Regions from separate parts of the Synechococcus sp. A15-62 genome, predicted to be linked through region 4. Evidence: predicted binding sites of a transcription regulator. Region 4 holds the regulator's gene; each other region holds the start of a gene.
The links. The regulator NtcA, encoded in region 4, controls nitrogen genes in cyanobacteria. The targets are predictions, from matches to a motif close to GTANCNNNNGNTAC.
Positions count from the first base shown of each region.

Region 1 (5,756 bases), 750 kb from region 4:
CAATGTTTTGATGATGTGCGCTGGAGCCGCCGGGGGAATCGCCTGCAGCTGGCCTGCCGTCGGCCCGTCAGTGACGCGGACAGCCCGGATCCTTCAGCTCTCCTTTGAACCACCCGAGCGCCTGTTGGGTCAGGTTCTCCACGTCGGCGCTGTTTCCTTGACTGAGCAGTTGCACCATTGCTGCTGCCAGTAATTCAGCTCCACGGCGCTGTCGGTTGCTCTTGAGCTGATGCCAGTCGCGATCGCCGATGCGGAGCAACTGGTGCAGTTCTTCCGCCTTGGCTGTGGCGGAGTCGGGCCATGGGGCGTCGGATGAAGTCATCCCTGAATCAGCAGATCGATCTAGTTTCGGGTGATGTGGGTGCAACGGCGTGGAACAGCGCAAAGGCCAACGACGCGTTCGTGAACTGCGTTGGTTGCACCATGCTTCACGGTTGGTGTTGCAAGGGCAATGTCAGGCCCATGTCCTATCGGGTGTTGCGGCGCGGCGATGGGTGCAGCGCCGCAAACTTGCTGCAAATCTGATCAGTCAATGGCCCGTGGGTTGGGCCAGCTCACCAGTGTCTGGAGAGCGCTTCTGGAGAGCATTGCGTTTCGGTGGAGCAGGCTTTGCTTTGGCCTGGTTGCTGGCGCAGCTTTGAACGCAATAGAAGATCAGGCCACCCGTTGACGATGGGCCTAGCCCACCACCACCAGAGAATTGGAAGCCGGTGCGTCCTCCTTCGTCGGTGAAACCCCTGTGGGCTGTGCCATGTCCTGACCGCGAAGCCAGGCATTGTGCAGGGCTCGCCTGCGTCGATCTTCAGACAACACCAAACGATCGGCAGCTGAATGGGGACTTTCCCCCGGCATCACGGCCGTGCGCAGGCAGATACCGAAACCATGGGCTTCGACCTGCACATGGCCTTCCATCAGCACCACCTGGAATGTCCAGCCCTGAAGCCAACGCAGCCGGAAGGGATTGGTCATGAAGTTCCCTTCGAGATCCTGCATACCCTATGGCTCGCAGCCGTTCACGCAAGGGACGTTGTCAGGGAATCCTCTCAGCTGGCCTCCGCGATCGGTTTGCGTGCCGACCAAACCCGCGTCATGAAATGGGTTTCCGCGGTGATGCCTTCGAACCCTGAAGCTGCGAGGCGGGCGTCGATGTCGTCGCCGATGTAGTCGCGGTAATAGGGCTCATGGAAGACCCGCCGGAAGTTCTCCATCACGGAGGCGAATTTGGCTGAATCAGCCATTTGCACAGAGTCGGCAAGCACGAAAACACCGCCGGGTTCGAGCACGCGCCAGGCCTCGTTCAGCACGTTCTGGCGGGCCTCCGCCGGCAGTTCATGCAGCAGGAACACACTGGTGACAGCTTGAACCGATCCATCGGCCAAGGGCAGGGATTCGCCATTGGCACGGATTAGCTGAACCAGCGATGCATCGCCGTCATTCAGCCAGCGATTGGCTTGACGCAGGTACGACTCGGAGAGATCGGTTCCGATCAGCTGCGCATGTGGCACAGCAGCGCGGATCTGCTGCAGGGTCCGACCGGTGCCGGTGGCCACATCGAGAATTTTGAGGGAACCCGGAGCACGGTCTGCGAAGTGCTTCAAGCCGCGTTTCAGCGGAGCCAAAACCCTGCGTCGCATGGCATCGGCGGTGCCATTGAAGAGGATCTCCACCTGCAGGTCGTAAAGACCAGCCGAGTGGTCACTCAGGTAGCCGTCGGTTTGATGGTGAAAATTCTGGAGGTAGTACTCGGGGTAGAGCGCTTTGTCGGTCTGCTTGGGCAGATCCCGCACATTTCGTTCGCGACGACGATCCCAGGTGGAGGGCAGGTCCATCCAGACCTGGGGGTAGCGGCTGACCCAGTCGAGCCAAGGTGCATCGAACAACAACTGCTCGGGGTAGATCCCCTGTTCGGCGTCTTGCCAGTCCTGTTCTTGCAGCTTGTTCATGTCGAGCCGGAGCTCTCCAAGAACTTCGGCGGACACGGGCTCTGTTTTCGGCACCGCATCCGGCGCCAACAGCTCCATCAGCTTGGTGCTCAGCTCCTTGTGGGCCAGGCCCGCGATGCTTTTGCCTTGCTGAAGCGTTTGGTACGCAAGCTTGCTCAGGGGCGATGACGCCATCGCAGATTCAGACAACAGCACCATTCCAACGAATGAGGCGCGCAATCGCGTGGCCAGCAGTCCACAAAAAAACCCGCCTCCAAAGAGGCGGGTCTTGGGATGTACGGGCGCTGATCAGGCGTCGTAGTACATGGTGAATTCGTGGGGGTGCGGCCGCTGGCGCAGCTGCTGCACCTCCTCGTACTTCAGGTCGATCCAGTTGTCGATGAAGTCGTCGCTGAACACGCCGCCAGCGGTGAGGAAGCCGCGATCAGCATTCAGCGCTTCCAGGGCACCGTTGAGTGATGCAGGAACCGTTGCGATCTTCGAGAGCTCTTCAGCCGGAAGTTCAAACAGGTCGCGGTCTTCGCCATCGCCTGGATCGATCTGGTTCTTGATTCCGTCCAGACCGGCCATCATCATGGCGCTGAAGGCCAGATAGGGGTTGGCGAGGGCGTCGCCGGAACGGAACTCGAGGCGCTTGGCCTTCGGGCTCGGGCCAGTGAGCGGGATCCGCACGGCGGCCGAGCGGTTGCCCTCGGAGTAGACGAGGTTCACCGGGGCTTCGAAGCCGGGCACCAGACGCTTGTAGCTGTTTGTGGTGGGGTTGGTGAAGGCCAGGAAGGCGGGGGCGTGCTTGAGAATGCCGCCGATGTACCAGCGGGCCGTCTGCGAAAGGTTCGCGTAGGTGCCTTCGCCGAAGAACAGGGGCTGTCCGCCCTTCCAGAGGCTCTGGTGCACGTGCATACCGGTGCCGTTGTCGTTGAAGACCGGCTTGGGCATGAAGGTGGCTGTCTTGCCGTATTTCTTGGCCACGTTGCGCACGACGTACTTGTACGTCATCACGTTGTCGGCGGCCTGGATCAGCTCAGCAAATTTCATGCCGAGTTCGTGCTGGCCCGCGCCGGCCACCTCGTGGTGGTGCTTCTCCGTGGGGATGCCCAGCTGACCCATCAGTAGGAGCATCTCGGAGCGGATGTCCTGAGCGGTGTCGTTGGGAGCTACGGGGAAGTAGCCCTCCTTCTCTTGAATCTTGTAAGCGAGGTTGCCGCCTTCCTCGATCCGTCCGGTGTTCCAGGCTGCTTCGATGGTGTCAACGCTGTAGAAGGAGCCACCTTCAGCCGAGTTGTAGCGGACGTCGTCGAAGAGGAAGAACTCGGGCTCAGGGCCAAAGAAGGCCATGTCGGCCAGACCGGTGCTGGCCAGGTGATTCAGAGCCCGCTGGGCCAGGGCACGGGGGCAGCGCTCGTAGGGCTGGCCAGTGCGTGGCTCCTGAATCGAGCAGATCATGCTCAGGGTTTTGTGCCGGTAGAAGGGATCCACCCAGGCCGTATTTGCGTCCGGCACCATGGCCATGTCGGAGGCCTGGATGCCCTTCCAGCCGCGGATGGATGAGCCGTCAAAAGCAAGGCCCTCAGTGAAGGATTCTTCCTCCAGAAGATCGGTGCAGACCGTCAGGTGCTGCCACTTGCCGTGCAGATCGGTGAATTTGAGGTCGATCAGTTCGATGCCTTCGTCCTTGATTTGGCGCAGGACGTCCTGGGGGGATTTCGACATAAGAAAGGACTGCTCGACTGAATTGTGCAGTGATGTGACCGTATATAGCCACAAGACACCATTTTGTATCAAGAGGTACGTTTCAGGCGCCAGAGGGTGGCTGCGTAACCGTTTCTGTCAACTTGGCTGAAATGCAGGCATGCCAAAGGATCTGCCCGCCTCAACGGTGTTAGCTTCCGCTGGGGATCCTCTGGAGATTCAGGGACATGCGCGATGCAATCAGCGGTCTGATCGGTCGCTACGACCAACTGGGTCGTTATTTCGATCGTCCGGCGATCGACAGCATCAATGCGTATCTGGATGAATCCACGCTGCGGATTCAGGCCGTTGAGCTGATCAACGGTTCCTCCGCCGAGATTGTGCGTGAGGCCAGCCAGCGCCTGTTCCGGGATGAACCCGACCTGCTGCTGCCCGGTGGCAACGCCTACACAACCCGCCGGCTCGCCGCCTGCCTGCGGGATATGGACTATTTCCTGCGTTACGCCAGCTACGCCCTGGTGGCCGGTGACTCCACGATCCTCAATGAGCGTGTGCTGAACGGGCTCGACGACACCTACAAGAGCCTCGGGGTTCCCACCGGCCCAACGGTCCGCAGCATCGTTCTGCTCGGAGAAGTTGTTGCCGAGATGCTTATGGCCAACGGCGCTGCGTCCGATCAGCTCGCCACCGTTCTTCAGCCGTTTGACCACCTGGCCAAGGGGCTCGGCGAAACCAACGTGCGTCAGCGCTGAGCCTGAAGGTTGAGCGCAGGATTTGAACAGATTGCAATCGACCCATTCCCACCCCTCCAATGGGGCGTGACTGCGTAGGCTCAACACTTCGAACCAATGATCAGGGCTTTGGCGACGACGAACTCACTCCTTCCCGTTGACGATCGTCACCGCAAAGCCTTTGCACCGATCGGCACACCCGACCGCCTCCTGCTTGGACCAGGCCCCTCCAACGCCCATCCAACGGTTCTGAAGGCTCTGTCGAGAACTCCGATTGGTCACCTTGATCCTCTCTATGTGGATCTGATGGGTGAGGTGCAGGAACTGCTGCGTTACGCCTGGCAGACCGACAACCGCCTCACACTTCCTATGAGCGGCACCGGCAGTGCTGCCATGGAGGCAACCATCGCCAACACCGTCGAGCCTGGAGACACCGTTCTGGTGGCGGTGAAGGGGTACTTCGGTCTGCGTCTGGCTGACATGGCCGGCCGCTACCGCGCTGAGGTGAAAACCATTGAGAAGCCCTGGGGTGAGTGGTTTTCTCTCGATGAGCTGGAAGCTGCCCTGATTGAGCACAAACCGGCCATCCTGGCGATGGTTCATGCCGAAACCTCAACGGGTGTCTGTCAACCCGTGGAGGGCATCGGCGACCTCTGCCGGAAGCATGATTGCCTTCTGCTGCTCGACACCGTCACCTCTCTGGGGGGTGTGCCGCTCTACATCGATGAGTGGAAAGTCGATCTCGCCTACAGCTGCAGCCAGAAGGGCCTGAGCTGCCCTCCAGGTCTCGGACCCTTCACCATGGGTCCCCGTGCCGAAGCCAAGATGACAGCGCGTCAGGGCAAGGTTCCCAACTGGTATCTGGACGTCTCCTTGCTGAACCAGTACTGGGGCAGTGACCGCGTCTACCACCACACCGCGCCGGTTAACATGAACTTCGGCATGCGTGAGGCCCTGCGGCTGTTGGCTGAAGAAGGTCTCGACCAGGCCTGGGCACGCCATCGCAGCAATGCTGAGATGCTCTGGAACGGGCTAGAAAGTCTGGGCCTTTCGATGCACGTGCCGGCCGAGCGCCGACTCCCCACCCTCACCACGGTTCGCATTCCTGACGGTGTGGATGGCAAGGCCTTCAGCCAGCACCTGCTCAACAACCACGGCATTGAAGTAGGTGGTGGACTCGGCACCCTGGCCGGCAAAATCTGGCGGATTGGCCTGATGGGATACAACTCCAGCCCTGAAAACGTGAACCGTCTGCTCAACCTGTTTGAGACAGAGCTGCCTCGCTTCAGCGGTTCCGTCGCCGCCGCTGCCTGAACCAGCGCTCCAGCTGCTCCCTCGCCTCCGGCCCGCGCACGCCCTGAATCACCTTCATGTGGTGATGGGCACTGGCATG
Region 1 covers NZ_CP047950.1:1,025,176-1,030,931, forward strand. The annotation lists gene SynA1562_RS05780 (ATP-binding protein) at 1-108, shown strand, start outside; gene SynA1562_RS05785 (DUF6439 family protein) at 68-322, opposite strand; gene SynA1562_RS05790 (hypothetical protein) at 372-641, shown strand; gene SynA1562_RS05795 (copper-binding protein) at 679-969, opposite strand; gene SynA1562_RS05800 (class I SAM-dependent methyltransferase) at 1,044-2,117, opposite strand; gene glnA (type I glutamate--ammonia ligase) at 2,232-3,653, opposite strand; gene SynA1562_RS05810 (allophycocyanin subunit beta) at 3,860-4,384, shown strand; gene SynA1562_RS05815 (alanine--glyoxylate aminotransferase family protein) at 4,481-5,677, shown strand; gene SynA1562_RS05820 (nucleoside deaminase) at 5,649-5,756, opposite strand, start outside.
Region 1: glnA (type I glutamate--ammonia ligase) is a predicted target of NtcA. The motif match lies at 3,719-3,732, and genes of this name have one in related genera.

Region 2 (5,756 bases), 790 kb from region 4:
TCCCCTGGCCAGGCGGGTGCTGCAGGCCACAGGGCAGCTGCCAGCAACACCCCAGCCGGCGTTGCCGCAGCCTGAACCGATCGCGCCCGAGCCGCCGGCCTGGGTGATGGATGTGAACCGGGCCAGCCGCGATCAGTGGCTGCAGCTGCCCGGCTGCAGCCGGGACACAGCCGATCTGCTGGTGCGCCTGCAGCGGGGTGGGGTGCAATTCGCCAGTGCCGATGATCTGTTCCGGCTGCTGGAGCTGCCGAGCGATCTGGCCAGGCTCTGGAGCCCCCATCTGCTCTTCCAGTGGCACGGCGATGCTCCACCGCAGCCGCAGACCGCTCCCCTCGACCTCAACAACGCCAGCGACGATCAGCTGGCCCTGCTCGGCTGGCCGGAACAACGGCTGGCCAACCTGATGCGGGAACGCCGGCGCGCTGGTTTCAAGGATCTGGCCGATCTGCAGGAGCGGCTCTGCCTGCCCGCCAGCAGCGTGGAAGCCCTGATCGGCCGAGTGAGTTTCGGCAGCCGCCGTGCCGGGCCCAGCCTGCCGCTGCCCTGATGCAGGGGGATCTCTTCTCCACCGGCGCGCTGGCCTTCAGCAACGGGCCCGACCTGCCCCTGCAACGGGAGCAGCTGCTCGCCTGGCAAGAGCGGCTGCATGCCCATCAGGCGCCGCTGTTCCGTGGAGAAAGCGCCGGCGCAGCCCAGGGGGATCTATTCGGTGCCAGCCCCGATGACGCTGCCACGGCCATCAATCCACTGGCCCTGACCCCCCTGGCGATGAGTTTCTGGCGCTGGCCGGAGCCGTCGCACCGCGGAGCAGCGATCTACCTGGTGATGGACAGGCCAGCCCAGCTGGAGCAGCCGCTTCTGCTGTATGTGGGCGAAACCCTGGCCGCCGAGCGCCGCTGGAAAGGCGATCACGACTGCAAGGCCTACCTCGCCGCCTACGGCGAAGCCCTGCAGCGCTGTGAGCTCAGCGCCCAGCTGAGCATCCGCTTCAGCTGTGATGTGCCCAAGGCCACCCGCGCCCGGCGGGCCCTGGAACAACAGCTGATCCAACGCTGGTGGCCTCCGTTCAACAAGGAAACCCGCCAGCGCTGGGCCACCCCCTTCACAGCCGAGCTCTAAGACCGAACCCATCGCACGGGATCGCTACGCTCATCCTTTGTTGACGCGTCCACCCATGCGCTTCTCCCTGTCCTCCGCCGGTTTGCAGGAGTGGAACGGCGATGTGCTGGCGGTGGGACTGCCCCAGGGCGATGTCGACGCCACGGCAACGTCCCTGGAACAACGCTTTGCCGGCATCACCGATGCCCTCAAGCAGCAGGAGTTCAAAGGCAAGCCCGGGGACCAACTGGTGATCACGCCCCTCGGTGGGGGACCGCAACGGCTGGTGGTGCTGGGTCTGGGCGAGAGCGACGCCATCGATACCGACCGCCTGCGCGGTGCCGCCGCCCGGGCCGCCAAAGCCGCCATCGGTTGTGAAGGCAGCCTGGGCCTGCAACTGCCCTGGGCGGGAAGCGATGCCCAAGAAGCTGCCCGGATCTGCGCTGAAGCGGTGCGGCTCTGCCTCTACAAAGACCAGCGCTTCCGCAAGGAGCCGGACCCGCGCCGGATCCCTGAGGCTCTGGAGCTGATCGACCTCAACCCCGCCGCCGAAAGCGGCTTTGAGGCGGTGAATGCCACCTGCGCCGGTGTGGAACTGGCCCGGGAGCTGGTGGCGGCCCCCCCGAACGTGGTCACCCCGGCCGCCCTCGCCGACACGGCTGCTGGCATCGCCAAGGACCACGGCCTTGAGCTCAAGGTGCTCGAGCGCAGCGACTGCGAAGCCAAGGGCATGGGTGCCTTCCTGGCCGTGAGCCAGGGCTCCGATCTGCCGCCCAAGTTCATCCACCTGATCTATCGCCCCGAGGGCGAGGTGAAACGCCGCGTTGCCCTGGTGGGCAAAGGCCTCACCTTCGATTCCGGCGGTTACAACCTCAAGGTGGGTGCAGCCCAGATCGACATGATGAAGTTCGACATGGGCGGCAGTGCCGCTGTGCTTGGTGCCATGCGCAGCATCGCCGAACTCAAGCCAGCCGGCGTTGAGGTGCACATGGTGGTGGCCTCCTGCGAAAACATGGTGAATGGCTCCGCCGTCCACCCCGGCGACATCGTTAAGGCCGCCAACGGCATGACGATCGAGATCAACAACACCGACGCCGAAGGCCGGCTGACCCTCGCCGATGCCCTGCTCTACGCCTGTGAGCAGAAGCCCGATGCCGTGGTTGATCTGGCCACCCTCACCGGAGCCTGCGTCATTGCTCTGGGGGATGAGATGGCCGGACTGTGGTCCAACCACGACGATCTGGCAGAGGCCCTCGATGCTGCCGCTCAGACCGGCGGGGAAGGGCTCTGGCGCATGCCACTGCGGCAGTCCTACAAGGATGGATTGAAGTCGTTGCTGGCCGACATGAAGAACACCGGCCCGCGACCCGGCGGTTCGATCACAGCGGCCCTGTTCCTCAAGGAGTTCGTGGCAAAAGACACCGCCTGGGCCCACATCGACATCGCCGGGCCGGTCTGGAGCGACAAGGGCAAAGGCGTCAATCCCGCTGGTGCCACCGGCTACGGCGTGCGCACCCTGGTGAACTGGGTGCTGGCCCAGTCATGAGCCGCTCCCCGGTGCGCTGGTACATCAAGGCCCAGTTGGGGGTGCTACTGCTCCCGGTTGGCCTCTGCCTGTTCGGCGAGGCGGTGAGCCGGAAGGTGGTTCAGATGCTGGGCAAGGACGCAGGCCCCTGGTTCTGGTACGGAACCCTCAGCCTGATCTGCATCAATGCCGGCATTGGCCTGATGATCGACAGCGGACTGACCCGAGGATTCCCGGGACGACGTCAGAGCTGATCAGGAGGCAACCGGCTGCAGTTCGAGCGAACGATCCGGGGTTTCAAGTGCATGGATCTGCCACCGTGCTCGCTCAGAGCAGGTTTCCAACACACGATCAAGATCGTCTGACGCGTGCTTCGGTGACGCGTAGGGACCGATATGACGGGTGCCAAGACCATCCTTAATGGTCAGCAGATACATACAACCCTCCTCTCACCAGCAGATCGTAAGCGTGGCTCGAAGCTTGGTCGATGGCCGGAAACCCGTCTGTTCACTGAGAACTTGCTGAATCATTCAGGTTGTCGCGCTTAATCTTTTCAACAGGTTGAGTGTTGGTTTCTTAAGGAATTCGACCAGATTTGATCAAGTAACGGCCCACTCAAATCCCATAGAGCGATCTGAAAGCTCTCGCTTTTTTCTTGGGTCCCTCACAGCAGGGATGTTTTGTCGCGATGGCGACGACCAGCCTCAGGAGCCCAGGCCATCCTTCGGATGCTTCTTTCGGTGAAGGGGCAATGCGTCGATCGCGGGGGTGCCTAGGGGAACACCCCCTTTTTTTTGGCAATCAGCCCACCAGGACAAGGCCGACGTTGAGAATTGCCAGCCCCACCAAGAACACCGCCGCCAACAACGCCGCTTCGGGGAAGAATTTGGCAATCACAAATCCCACCCCGAGAAACACCGAGGAAATCACGATGGCGGTGAGGTCCGTTCCCATCGAAGGGCGCTGACAGGCTGCTTCCCACGATGACGAGATCCCGCGCGAATCGTGATCGCCGAACCCGTTCACCCCATAACAAACCCTTGCCGGGACCTACTTGGTATAGGTGACGCCTCGGTAGGTGAGGGTGCGCTGGCCTTCGCGCAGGAGCTCCTGGCGGCAGGTGTTGTCGTGCTCGCGCCGGTAGGTCAACTCAACGCAGACCTTGGGTGCTGATGGTGCTGCTTCGTAGGTGTGACCTCGATAAAGAAGTGCCGTCATTGGATGTTCCTCGAGAAAACCCAAGTCCCCGTTCCGTGACTTGGAGCGTCTGCGCCCCCGCAAGCAGGGGTGAACGTTTTGTAGCGGTTGCTACAAACACATTTATAGACCAGCCGCCAGCCCCGCGTTGCTCGAGCGGATACACGCCAGCCCTCGATCAGCGCTCCTCGCAGACGGGCGCACTGGCAGGCCATCCATCCATCGACCAGATCACGTCAGAGACCGCATCGGCGTTGATCCACTTGATGACGCCGGTGTCCACGTCAGCCACCTGAAACAAGGACGGGAGCCTGGGATGGCGAGCACTCCCCTCACAGAAGATCACTTGCCCCATCCACCAATCCCCCTGATCAAGGTGATCTCCACCCACAATCACGAAGTGCCCTGGGCGGACATGAAGGAACGGAGCTTCCGCCTTCACCGCGAGATCGCCGTGATCAACCGACATGCACACCTCTCGAGCTGGTACACCTGTACTCATAGCCACGGTGACACTTGTTTGGCAACCAGAAGATGGGAGCTGGCGCCGGGGTTCAGGTGTGTTGCCAGACTCTGACGTAAGCACTTTTGCTCCCTGGACGTGGATCGATGGGTGTCTAGGTTTCGACAGTCCTCAGTTCTGTAGGCCCCCTTTCGATCGCACATGGTCCTGACCCTGATGCTGTCGAGAACGCCAATCGATGACTGACCGCACCCTCAGCATTTCCAACGCACTGCGCGAAGCGCAGCTGCAGCGCCTGGAAGCCTCCCTGGCCGCCAAGGCGGCATCCAAGCCTCAGGCCACAACACAGCCAGCTAAAGACAAGGACCCAGAAGCACGCGACTGATCGCAACAGTCCTCACGCATTCCTTGATCAGATCGGCATATTGATGGACATCCGGCGCCTGCCGATGTTCTCAAGTGCTGTGCTGTGGAGTCACTGCTCTCGATCCTGTTGGGTGTCACCCTCGCCTGGGCGATCACACGGGTGATCATCTGGCTGAGCGATCGGGCTCGCTTACGGGGGCGGTCTGCGGAAGATTAAGGCTGCCATCCTTGAGCGATGGACCGATCCCCTGCAGAACAGGAACTCAATCGCATTGAGCGTGAACTGGATATGAACTAACCGCCCGGAGGGAAACCACCCGTAAAGCGAGGTGGTAGTCAGAGTGGAAAGTCAGGCAACCGATCCCTGGATGCCGTGCTGGTCACAGCGCTGCTGCTGGTCGCTGTTGCCGCATCACTGGTGTTCGCAGGCCAACTGAGCAAGGATCAACGCATGCAACTGACGGCTGGTTCCGTCGGTGGAGCTGTTGGCCTGTTGCTGGGCTATGGCGTCGGCAGGCTGAGGCCTTAAGACCACTGGAACTGAGCGCTAGCTCCCCCAGCTGTTACCGGAGCGAGCGTTGTCGCCCCAGACGCTGTCGAGCCTGCGGTCACGACCACAGCTGAACCGGTAGAAGTTGTATTTGACAGCGTTGTTCTCGGCATAGTTCTGGTGGTAGCCCTCGGCCGGCCAGAAGCGAGCTGCCTGCCTGAGCTCCACCTTCAAGGCAGACCGTGGTTGTCCGAGCTCGCTGGCCGCCGCCTGCGCACTGGCCTCGGCAGCCTCAGCCTGATCGACATCGGCCGTGAAGATCACCGGCCGGTAGGAATCGCCGCGGTCGCAGAACTGTCCACCCCCATCGAGGGGATCCACATTGCGCCAGTAGCTGCGCAGCAGCTCCGCATAACTGATCTGATCTGGATCAAAACGCACCTGCACAGCTTCCTGATGCCCAGTGGTCTCACTGCTCACCTGCCGGTACGTGGGACGCTCCACCTGGCCGCCGCTGTAGCCGCTGACGGCATCACGCACCCCCGGCAGATCCTCAAGGTCGTGCTCCAGGCACCAGAAACAGCCCCCGGCAAACACAGCCGTCTGCAACTCAGCCA
Region 2 covers NZ_CP047950.1:1,785,558-1,791,313, forward strand. The annotation lists gene SynA1562_RS10210 (hypothetical protein) at 1-547, shown strand, start outside; gene SynA1562_RS10215 (GIY-YIG nuclease family protein) at 547-1,119, shown strand; gene SynA1562_RS10220 (leucyl aminopeptidase) at 1,175-2,644, shown strand; gene SynA1562_RS10225 (hypothetical protein) at 2,641-2,877, shown strand; gene SynA1562_RS13095 (hypothetical protein) at 2,878-3,060, opposite strand; gene SynA1562_RS10230 (hypothetical protein) at 3,425-3,577, opposite strand; gene SynA1562_RS10235 (DUF4278 domain-containing protein) at 3,674-3,841, opposite strand; gene SynA1562_RS10240 (DUF3104 domain-containing protein) at 3,999-4,289, opposite strand; gene SynA1562_RS10245 (hypothetical protein) at 4,522-4,668, shown strand; gene SynA1562_RS10250 (hypothetical protein) at 5,023-5,178, shown strand; gene msrA (peptide-methionine (S)-S-oxide reductase MsrA) at 5,197-5,756, opposite strand, start outside.
Region 2: SynA1562_RS10235 (DUF4278 domain-containing protein) is a predicted target of NtcA. The motif match lies at 3,922-3,935, and genes of this name have one in related genera.

Region 3 (5,756 bases), 350 kb from region 4:
CTTCGATCAGGTTGTCGATCCGCACATAGCTCCAGCGGGCCAGGAGTTGTCCGCGCAAACAGTCGAGGTCATCCGGGGTGTCTTGGTTTGGCTGCTGCTGAATCTGTTGCAACGTGTCGCTGATGCCCTGCAGGCAGTACCGCACCGAGCGAGGAAAGATGGGGTCCAGCAGCAAAAAGCGGGCCACGGAGGCAGGGCTGATCGCGTGCTGCATGCTCTGCCGGTACATCTGATAAGCCCCCGCTGTGCGCAGCAGGGTGATCCATTGCAGTTCATCCAGCACGCCGCCCACCTCCTCAGGGGAGGGCAGGAGCAGGAAATATTTGACGTCGAGGATGCGGGAGGTTTTATCGGCCCGTTCGATTAGACGTCCCAGCTGACTAAACAGCCAACTCAGATCACGGCTCAAAGTGGTGTCGGTGATCCCGTACACGAGCTGGCAGCCGCGGCGGATGATCCGCAGTTGCTCCTGCACCGGTTCCCGCCAGATGTCTTCGTCGTCCTGCAGGCTCCAGTGCAGATCATTGATCTGCTCCCACATCTCCGTGGTGATCACATCCCTGATCTGCCGTGCGTTTTCCCGCGCCATCGCAATGCAACTCACGATGCTGTTGGGATTGCTGCGGTCCAGCAGCAGGAAGCGCACCACCTGTTTGGGCGTGGCACCGGGGTAGGCCGTATCGAAGCGGTGGCGATCCCCCGTCACCTCCACCAGCGGCAGCCACGGTTCGGCGCTGCCCGGAGGACAGTCCAATGCCATCGCTTCACTCACTTCCAGAAAGCGCGAGATGTTTTCGGCGCGTTCCAGATAGCGGTTGATCCAGTAGAGCGAATCGGCAACGCGGCTCAGCACGGCACAGCCTCCTGGGCTTGCGGTGCTGCCATCGTTTGATCGTCGACGATCCAGGTGTCCTTGCAGCCGCCGCCCTGGGACGAATTCACCACCAGCGAGCCACGCTTGAGGGCCACGCGCGTCAGCCCCCCTGGACTCACCCAGCTGCTTGCGCCGCGCAGCACATAGGGGCGCAGATCCACGTGGCAGGGGTAGAGCTCTCCGTCACTGAGGGACGGCACTGTGGAGAGTTGCAGCGTGGGCTGCGCGATGAAGTTGCGGGGATTCGCACGGATCTTCGTGTCGAAGTCCGCCAGCTCCGATCGGCTGGCCTGGGGGCCGATCAGCATTCCGTAGCCGCCGGCTTCCGCCACCGACTTCACCACCAGTTGCTCGAGGTGTTCGAGCACGTAGCGCTGATCGTCTGGCCGGGCACAGAGGTAGGTGGGAACGTTCTCGATGATCGGCTCCTCATCGAGGTAGTAGCGGATCATCGCCGGCACGTGGGCATAGATCAGCTTGTCGTCGGCGATGCCGGTGCCAGGGGCGTTGGCGATGGCGACCCGTCCTTGCCTTAGCACCTCGATCAGGCCCGGCACCCCCAGCATCGAGTCCTTACGGAACACGGTGGGATCAAGAAAATCATCGTCGATGCGGCGGTAGATCACATCCACGGGTTCCAGGCCATTGGTGCTGCGCATCCACACCCGTCCGCCTTCGCACACCAGATCGCGCCCCTCAACCAGGTGAATGCCCATTTCTTGGGCCAGATAGCTGTGTTCGAAATAGGCGCTGTTGAACACCCCGGGCGTCAGGATCGCCACGCGGGGGGTGTCACTCCAGGGCGCCAGGTCTTGAAGGGTGCGCAGCAGATGGGAGGGATAGTCGTCGATCGGTTGAACGGCACGTCCTTCGAACAGGCCAGAGAACAACCGTTTCATCACCCGACGGTTCTCGAGGAAGTAGGCCACCCCTGAAGGACAGCGCAGGTTGTCTTCCAGCACCCGCCAGGTGCCCTTGCCGTCGCGGATCAGGTCGAGCCCGGAGATGTGGCACCAGCGGTTGAGGGGCAGGCTGATGCCCTGCATCTGAGGTCGCCAACCGGAGGAACTTTCCACGTCTTCCCGTGGGATCACACCGTCGTTGAGGATCTGCTGGGGGCCATAGATGTCAGCGAGGAAGCAGTCGATGGCTTCCAGGCGTTGCAGCAGTCCCTTCTCCAGGGTGATCCAGTCGCTGCGGCCGATCAGCCGAGGCAAGGGATCGAAGGGGAGAATTCGTTCGCTGCCTTTGAGCCCGGAATCGTTGAGGCGGAAGGTGGCGCCGAGGCGACGCAGCAGCTGGCTGGCTGAGGCATGGCTGCGGTTGAGCTCGGGCAATCCCATCTGCCCCAGTGATGCGAGTAGTGGGGCCAGATCGGCGCGTGGTGTGGCCGTTTCACCGCAGAAATATTCGTCGAAGCCGACCGTCGGTTTGTAGTCGGTGAACATCCTGATCGCACAAGCCAGACCTATCCAAGGCGTCGCCCCACTCCACTTCGGGTGGTGGTTGCTACACATTCCGCAATTTCAGGCAAGAGGACGCTGGTCACCTGTTGTTTGGGTATCCGTAGGCACCTGAATCGAGGCCATGGGGCCAAGGGCAGGGTGCCTCCTTTGCTTATCTGTTTCTGGAGTTCAAACGCTCTTCGCCTTGGATGAATTGCTCTGGGCGCGTCTGATCTTTGCCCTTGGTGCCGTTGTGACTGCGGCGACGGTGGTGATGATTCTGCGCGGACACCTGTATTGGAACCGCAGGGGGTCGACGGATGTCCGCTGACTCGGTTCCCTTCCTTCAGCCAGGGATCGCCTGGGCGTTGGTGGTGCTGTTCTCTGTTCTCTGGGTGGCGCTGGGTATTGCCTGGGGCCGGCGCGGTCAAGGCAATGCTGATGACTACATGCTGGCGGGGCGCAACATCGGGCTTGCCCTGAGCACGGCCACGTTGATGGCCTCCTGGGTCACCGGCAACACCACCCTGCTCGCCCCTGAATTCGGCTACAAAACCGGCCTCTGGGGCATGTTCAGCTATGCCCTGGCCGGGCTTGGCCTGATTCTGTTCGCCCCCCTGGCCTCGCGGATCAAGCAGTTGATGCCCAACGGGCGCACCAGCGGGGACTTCATTCGCCTGCGCTACGGGCGTCTGGCCTGGTGGGTGTTCATGGTGATCACCGCGATCTACACCCTGGGCTTTCTGATGACCCAGGCGATGGGTGCTGGCCTGCTGCTGCAGGCGCTTTCAGGCTTTGATTACCACGTGGGAATGGTGTTGGTGATCGGTGTCGCCACCGTCTACACCCTGTTCGGCGGGATGCGGGCCGTGATCGGCACCGATTTCATCCAGTCGCTGTTGATCATGGTGCTGCTGGCGGTGGTGGCGGTGCTCGCCTTCCGTCAATTCCCGATGCCTGAGGTGCATGCCTCTTTGGTGGCCCGGCATCCCGATCGGCTTGATCTGCTGCTGCCGGCGGGCTTGTTGATCGCCTGGAATTCCGCCCTCTTTTCGATGGGCGAGGTCTTTCACAACAACATCTGGTGGTCCCGTGTTTTCGCCAGTCGGCGCTCGGTCGTGATGACCTCTTTTGTCTTGGGGGGCATCGCCTGGATGAGCGTGCCGATGGTGACGGGCTCCATTGGCCTGGTGGCCCTGGCCCGTGAGTTGCCCCTCGAGCAGGTGAACATGGTGTTTCCCGTGATGGCAGCCGATCTGCTCGGGGCCGGCGGCGCGGCCCTGGTGTTTGTGGTGGTGTTTGCCTCACTCACCTCCACCCTCGATTCGCTGCTTGCATCCACCGCCGATCTGTTGGCGGAGGATGTGTACTTCCGCCTGTTGCGGCCTCAGGCCAGCGACCTGCAGCTCAAGCAGGCGGCGCGGCTGATGGTGGTGGGACTGGCCGTCGTCACCCTGGCGCTGTCCTGGCCACGGCTGGATTCGCTTGCGTCGGTGCTGTTTTTCACCGGTGCCCTGGTGGCATCCACGGTCTGGCCTGTGGCCTGCGGTTTGTACTGGCGTACAGCCAACCGTAAGGCTGCCATTGCGGCCATGCTCGCCGGCAGCGTTGTGGGCCTGCTCGCCTATGTGCTGATCGCGCCTTACTGCGCTGCTGTGTTTTCGGCGGCCGTGTCGGCGATTGTGATGCTGATGGGCAGTCGGTTCTGGCCGGAACGCTTCGACTTCACCTTGTTGCAGGAGGAGGGATGATCCAAACGCTTCCTTTGATGGCCGGCCTTGTTGGTCTGTCTGGCTTTCAGTTTTTGCTGGTGGCCAGTCAGTTCGCCCTGGTGCTGTCGGTGCTCGTGTTGCTGCTGATCTGGTGGGTGGAATGGCGCAATGGCCGGGTTTGGTGATGTCTCCTTTAGCCGTCCACCCCAGCACAATCCTTTCCGGATCTTTGCTTAAGAAGCTGCTTCTTCGTGGACGCAGCAGTGTGGTTGTTGTTACCGGTGAAAGATGTAGTTCCTGGCTTTAGCACTCGGTTTGGCAAACAGAGTGTTGATCCGATTCCGCTATGGCACAGGCCAAAACAGCAGTTGTGGACGCGTCTTCGGTTCAGATTCGGTTTGAGCCGATGGGGCCCGATGTCTACGGGCAGAACCAACCCCAGGAGCTGCTGGCTGCCATCGCTGAAGACGTTGAGCCTTTGAAGGATTTGGTGGATCAGCACGTGGTGTCGATCCAACCGTTTCGCCCCGAGGTTTTGTTGCAGGTGTTTCGGCTGGCGGCGAAATTTGAGAGCAATCCAGATCGCTATTGCCGTCACAACACGCCGCTCACCGGCAAGATTCTGATCAACGCGTTTTACGAACCGAGCACGCGCACGCGGCTGTCTTTTGACAGTGCTTGGCACCGACTCGGCGGTACTTCCATCAACATCACCGACAGGGCCACCACAGGGATCGCCAAGGGCGAGTCTCTCGAAGATGTCGCCCATATGTTCAACAACTACGGCGATTGTGTGGTGCTTCGGGACAGCGATCCCGGTGCCGTTTACGCGATGACGTCCACCCTTCGGATCCCGATCATCAACGCTGGAAATGGGATCGATGAGCATCCCACCCAGGCGATGGCCGATCTATACACGATCTTCAAGTGGCGCCCCAAGCTTGCTGAAGCTGAAGTGGCACCCGCTGATCGGATTCGCATTGGGATTGTCGGAATCCCTTCGCGGATGCGAACGGTTCGCTCCCTGTTGAGGATCCTGGCCAAATTCCCGCAGACCGTGGACGAGGTGGTGGTGATTCACTCCCCCGAGTTGGAGCCGGATCAGCCGCTGTTCGACCCAGGACAGTTGGAGGAGCTTGAAGCTTGTGGGATGAAGGTGCGCTCCAGCACGGATCTTCAGGCTGAAGTGCCCGACTTGGATGTCGTTTACATCAATGCCATTGCCTGGGTCGGCGACTCCTATGAAGTACACGGCGGAGGATTCCGCCTCACCCGCGACATGCCGTTCAAACCGGAAGCGATCGTGCTCCATCCCTTGGCGCGGGGAGCGGAACTCAGCACCTGCCTGGATGACACGCCCCACAACTGGTATTTCAGCCAGGCCAGGGGAGCCGTGTTCCTGCGGATGGCCCTGCTCACCTGCATGGTGGATCGGGCCGAACGCGTGATGGATGTGATCTGAGGCGGGCTGATGTGCGGAATCGGAGGTGTTTTCAACGCAGACCGTCAACAGACGGTGGACCGCCAGCTGCTGGTCAACATGGCGGCGATTCAGGCCCATCGCGGGCCCGATGGCTTTGGCGTTGAGGTGCTCGATCAGGCTGGCGTCGGCTTCTGCCATGCCCGCCTTTCGATCATTGACCTGAATGAGTCACGGGCGCGGCAGCCCTTCCTCACCGATGACGGTGAGGTGCTGATGGCTCATAACGGTGAGTTCTACGACTT
Region 3 covers NZ_CP047950.1:2,224,791-2,230,546, reverse strand. The annotation lists gene SynA1562_RS12620 (alpha-E domain-containing protein) at 1-853, opposite strand, end outside; gene SynA1562_RS12615 (circularly permuted type 2 ATP-grasp protein) at 847-2,322, opposite strand; gene SynA1562_RS12610 (sodium:solute symporter family protein) at 2,640-4,070, shown strand; gene SynA1562_RS12605 (hypothetical protein) at 4,067-4,216, shown strand; gene SynA1562_RS12600 (aspartate carbamoyltransferase) at 4,378-5,493, shown strand; gene asnB (asparagine synthase (glutamine-hydrolyzing)) at 5,503-5,756, shown strand, end outside.
Region 3: SynA1562_RS12615 (circularly permuted type 2 ATP-grasp protein) is a predicted target of NtcA. The motif match lies at 2,435-2,448, and genes of this name have one in related genera.

Region 4 (5,756 bases):
GGGGGCCACCAGATGCAGGGGTGGCGGATCAGATACAGGTGCTACGGGCCTGAGGCCCGCCCGCTGCAAAGCCTGCTGATCCTGATCCAGGGAGTTCTGGAGCGCTTGGGGATTGGCGAGGCTTGTGGTCATCACGGAAGCATCTGCCCGGGTACCCCCGGCGAGACCTTGAATGTAGCGGCGAGATCACATTCCACAAGGGGATTGACACCACCCATGGTGTTTGGACAGGGCAAGAACCAACCGCCTGCGAGGCTTGACGAACTGCACACCACCGATGAGCCAATCCCCTGAACACCGCACTGATGGCCGTCGCCCAGAGCAGTTGCGACCGTTCTCGGTGACTTGGAATCCCATGGGGTTTGCCCTGAGCTCCCTGGTGGTTCACACGGGCCGAACCGCTGTGCTCTGCAGCGTCTGCTTGGAGGACAAGGTTCCCCGCTGGCGGAAGGGAGAAGGGCTGGGATGGCTCAGCGCCGAATACCGGTTGCTGCCCGGGTCCACCCCACAGCGGCAATCACGGGAGCTGATGAAACTCTCGGGTCGCACCCAGGAGATTCAGCGGTTGATCGGGCGCAGCCTGCGCGCCGTGATCGACATGGAACGCCTGGGGGAGCGCACCTTGCTGATCGACTGCGACGTGATCCAGGCGGACGCCGGCACCCGGACGGCCTCGATCACCGGGGCTTGGCTCGCCCTGGACCAGGCCTGCCGATCGCTGGTGGAAAAGGGAGTGCTGGAGCAATCGCCGCTTGTCGATCAGGTGGCGGCCGTCTCCGTGGGCTTGGTGGATGGCCAGGCCTTGCTGGATCTGGACTACAGCGAAGACAGCCGAGCCGAGGTGGACTTGAACGTTGTGCAGGCCGGCGATGGCCGTCTTTTGGAAATCCAGGGAACTGCGGAGGGAGCACCCTTCAGCCGCAGCCAGCTCAATGAGCTGCTGGATTTGGCGGAGCCGGGATTGTCATCCCTGATGCAGGAACAACGCCAAGCCTTCACCGAGCACAGCAGAGTTACGTAATAACCGCTACATGGCGGCCACCGCCGGGTCCGTAATTTCGCTTCACCAGGGGGTTGTCATGACCAGTAGCCGAGGTTTCAGCCGATACGCCCCGCAGATGGTGGCTCCATCTCCCAGCGCAGAACCGGCCAACCGTTCTCTCCTGGAGATCATCCGAGATCTCGATGGCGCCAGCACTGAACTGGTGGATCGCAACAAGACCATTTTCTTCCCTGGGGATCCCGCAGAACGGGTGTATCTGATCCGCCGGGGGGCCGTTCGTCTGTCCCGCGTCTACGAGTCGGGGGAGGAAATCACCGTGGCCCTGCTCCGCGAAAACAGCCTCTTCGGTGTGCTGTCACTGCTGACCGGCCAACGGTCTGATCGCTTTTACCACGCTGTGGCCTTCACCAGGGTCGAGATGGTGACGGCACCGGCGACCTCCGTGAAGGCCGCCATCGAAGCCGACACCAGCGTTGGACTGCGCCTGCTGCAGGGTCTCTCCAGTCGGATTCTGCAGACCGAAACGATGATTGAAACCCTCACCCATCGGGACATGTCGTCCCGGCTGGTGAGCTTCCTGCTGGTGCTGTGCAGGGATTTCGGCGTGGCGGATGAGCTGGGCATCACCATCGACCTGCGCCTGTCCCATCAAGCCATCGCTGAAGCAATTGGCTCAACACGCGTCACAATCACGCGTCTGCTGGGAGACTTGCGTCAATCCGGTCTGGTTCAGATTGACCGCAAGAAAATCACCGTTCTGGATCCGATCGCTCTGGCCAAACGCTTCAGCTAGTCCGGCCATCGCCCCACACGTGCAGCCATGAGCGGCTGGGCACTGATTCTGGTTCTGCTGGTGCTCGGGGGCGTGCTGTCGACCCTGGGTGATCGTCTGGGTAGCCGCGTTGGCAAGGCGCGACTGAGTTTGTTCAAGATGCGCCCAAGGCGCACCGCCGTTCTGATCACGGTTCTGACCGGCAGCCTGATCAGTGCGCTTTCACTTGGCCTGATGCTGCTAGTGAGCCGACAGCTGCGGGTGGGCCTGTTTGAGCTGGATGCCCTGCAGGAGAAGCTCCAGGACAGCCGGCGACAGCTCAAGGCAGCCGAGCGCGAACGGGACAAGACCCAAACGGAAACCAGGCGGATCGCCATTGAGCTAAAGCAAGCGCAGCAGCGGGCCAACACCCTGCGCCTTGAACTGGCTCCTCTTCAGAACGAGCGGGCCCAACTTGTAGCTGAACGTGAGCGCCTCAGCCAGGACATCGCCTCCCGCGATGCGGACATTCAACGCACGGAAGCCGAACTCAACAGCGTTCGCAGCCGTATCCGTGCCGGGGAGCAGGAACTCAAACAACTGGAACGCAATCTGGTCGCCCTGAGGCGTGGATCGGTGGTGATCAGCAGCGGCCAGACCTTGGCGAGAGCAACGGTTCGACTCGAGGCTCCGGACCAGGCCAAACAAGCCGTCGACAGGCTGTTGCAGGAGGCCAATCTCAACGCCTACGGGAAAGTGAGGCCTGGCGAAGCGCCCGAACGCCAGTTGATCCGCGTTCCTCGCAGCGACGTAGAACGCCTGCAAAACATCATCCGCAAACCGGAAACCTGGGTGATCTCGCTGCGCTCCGCCACCAATGTGCTACGGGGTGAAACGGCGGTGTACGCCTTCCCCGAGGTGCGTCCCAACCGGCCGGTGGCCCAACGTGGAGATGTGCTGGCCACAACCACGCTTCAACCGAATGACCGCACGCCAGAGGGCATTCGTACACGAATGAACCTTCTCCTGGCCTCGGCCTATGCCGAGGTGCAGCGGCGTGGATCCCTGACCGAGGGGCTTCAGTTCGATGGATCAGCCCTCTCCCAACTGACCCAGACCCTGATGGAAGGCCCCAGCCAAAGCGTTGTCCTGGAGGTGATTTCCGCAGGGGTCAGCGACAGCGCCGATCCTGTCGTCGTCACCATTCAGGCCTCCCCATGAAACGGGTGGCCGTTCTCGATCCAGGCCGCTGCAAATGTGGTCTAGTGCTGGCCGATCTTCAGCTCGGCCTTGTGCGCGAAGGGCATGTGCTGGCCCCGGAGGCCGTGGAACCCTGGCTGGAGCAGTGGAATCAAGACGGAGCTCTCGACCGCATCCTGATCGGCGATGGCACGGGAAGCCGAGCCTGGATCAAGCGACTGGAACGGCTGGGCAATCTCACCGTGGTTCCGGAGCAGGGAACAACCCTGAGGGCAAGACAGCGTTACTGGACGCTGTGGCCAGCGCGGGGTTGGCGAAGGATGCTGCCGGCAGGGCTGCGCATTCCACCGGTGGATCTGGATGCTGTTGCAGCTTTGGTGATGCTTGAGGAGCACCTGCAGTGCCGCCTGAGATGGCCGGAGCCGGCCCCCACGTTCTCGCTCAGAACCTGGCCCGAACCATGAAGGTGTAGTCACCCCCCGGTTCCAGCCTGTAATCGGAACGCACCAGAAACCGCCGCAGAGCATCCTCGATCAAGGCACGTCCCAGGGACGGCTCCACCACCAGTTCGCCGCGATCAAAGGCCCAGGAAAACTGCCACTCAAAACCTCCGGCAGAGACTTCACCCTCCACGCATTTGGCTTGAAAACACTGGCGAAGCACCCGCAAATGGGCCGTTGTCGCCGGGAGAGCCGGCATCAGTCGACCGGCTCCAAGTCGTAGCGAAAACCGTTGATCCAGGTTCCAGCGCGCTCAAAGCTCTGGCGCTGAAGACGTTGAATCCCGTCCAGAACAGCATCAAGAACTGCACTGACGCAGGGTTGCTCCACCTTGCTGAACGGACCAAGAACATGGGACACCGTTCGCGCACGACGTTCAGCAGGATTCTCAGCCGGCGCACCAATGCCGATCCGCAGCCTTGGGAACGCCTGAGTCCCGAGATGCTGAATGGTGCTGCGCAAGCCGTTGTGCCCACCGGCGCTGCCCTGGGCCCGCAACCGCAAACGACCAAGCGGAAGGTCCATGTCGTCCACCAGCACCAGCAGTTGGTGGGGCTCCAGGCCAAACCAATCGAGGGCCGCACGAATCGCGCGACCGCTGTCATTCATGTAGGTCTGGGGCATCAGCAAGCGCAGCCGCTGCTCACCCACCCCTGTGTCTGCTGCAAGACCGTGCAACTTGGCTTGCTGACGAAAGCTAAATCCAGAGCGCTCGCCCAAAAGCTCGAGGGCCATAAAGCCGACGTTATGGCGAGTGCCGGCATATTTCGCACCCGGATTACCCAGTCCCACCACCAGCTTCAAATCAGTGGTCATACCGCTGGGACGACTCAGTCGCTGGGGGGAAGTTCTTCGACAGACTTCGCAGCATCGCCGGACATCTCCGGTTCAGCCATGGCTTTGTTGATTTCGCGTTCAAATTCCTTGGATGCGGACTGGAAGCCCTTCAGGGTTTTTCCAAGAGTCCGGCCAAGTTCCGGCAGACGTTTCGGACCGAAGACCAACAGGGCAACGGCGCCGATAACCGCCATTTCGGGGAGACCGACGCCGAAGATGTTCATGGGTGCAGATCAGCCGAGGCCGTTCCAGTTCACGTTGATGCCCTCGAGGATGAGGGACTTGTTGTACAGCTGAAGAATCACCAGCAGAAACACCAGGAACAGCACCATGAAGATGCCCATCACGGGAGTGGTGCCCCAACCGGGAACCACCTTGCCGTACTCGGAGTTCAGTGGGCGGAGAAGGTCTCCCAGACGGGTGCGTTGTGCCATGGCGACGCCGGGTCTCGGGTGGTTTGAAGTCTCGATACTGTAGGGGCCGACTCCGGTTCGGGGTTGATCCTGTCGAGAGATGTGATGGAAACGTCGTCCCCAGCCCTGTCCGTCGCCATTGGCGTGCTCGCAGTCTTGTTCGGACTCACCGGATTTGGCGTGTACCAGGCCTTTGGGCCCCCATCCAAAGCACTCGACGACCCGTTCGACGATCACGAGGACTGATCCACCACCAGGGAGACGAGTTCTCCCGGGGCGATCACCACGGCATCAGCGGCATTTGAATCGACATCCCTGCGGACACTCCAGTCCGCTCCAGGGGTCCAGCGACAACGCGCTGATCCCGCATTCAGCAGCTTCAGCAGGCAAACGTCGGCACGGCGCTCCAATGCCACCGGCGTGAGTTGAAGCGGCAGCGAGGGGAACCACTGACGCAGCTCCGCCGGCAACGCCGAGCACCACCCGGGCTCGCGAAAGGCAATGGCCGCCTGCGGCACACCGGCCTCACTCCATGAGCCGGAGAAGGGCATGAGGGCCATACGCTGGCGATGCCAGCCCTGATCAGCGCTGGGATCAGGCCAGGTCGGACCCCGCAGCAGCGAAATGCCGAGTCGGTCTGAGGACCAATCCACACCCTGGGGACCGTCCAGCAACACAGCCATCCCGCCTCCGGGAGCTGGCGACTGGGAAGCGAACCAGGAGATCACGGGGACTTCCCAGCGCGCCCGTTCCCGGACCGTCATCGGTTCAGCCGGCCGTTCGATCACGCCGCCGCTGGTATCGGCAGCGATGCGGACGGCGGGGGTCGCCAGCGGCAGGTCCAGGCGCAGCAACTCATGGGTCTGACACCAGTTGATGCTGCAGATCAGCTCCAGCCACGCGGTGTCGGCCTTCAGCCGCAGGTCCAGCCGCATGCAACTGGCGCCGAGCTGGCGCCGCAGCACCAGATGCGCCACCAGGGGACCCTGGTCAAGCCATTCCAGGGAATCCGTGCCGAGCACGCCCAGGGGCTGAGATCGATAGTCCGCCGC
Region 4 covers NZ_CP047950.1:277,439-283,194, reverse strand. The annotation lists gene SynA1562_RS01390 (cob(I)yrinic acid a,c-diamide adenosyltransferase) at 1-132, opposite strand, end outside; gene rph (ribonuclease PH) at 278-1,021, shown strand; gene ntcA (global nitrogen regulator NtcA) at 1,080-1,796, shown strand; gene SynA1562_RS01375 (DUF3084 domain-containing protein) at 1,824-2,975, shown strand; gene SynA1562_RS01370 (resolvase) at 2,972-3,418, shown strand; gene SynA1562_RS01365 (DUF3146 family protein) at 3,396-3,653, opposite strand; gene pth (aminoacyl-tRNA hydrolase) at 3,653-4,270, opposite strand; gene SynA1562_RS01355 (TatA/E family twin arginine-targeting protein translocase) at 4,285-4,515, opposite strand; gene psbH (photosystem II reaction center phosphoprotein PsbH) at 4,525-4,725, opposite strand; gene psbN (photosystem II reaction center protein PsbN) at 4,810-4,950, shown strand; gene SynA1562_RS01340 (glycoside hydrolase family 38 C-terminal domain-containing protein) at 4,938-5,756, opposite strand, start outside.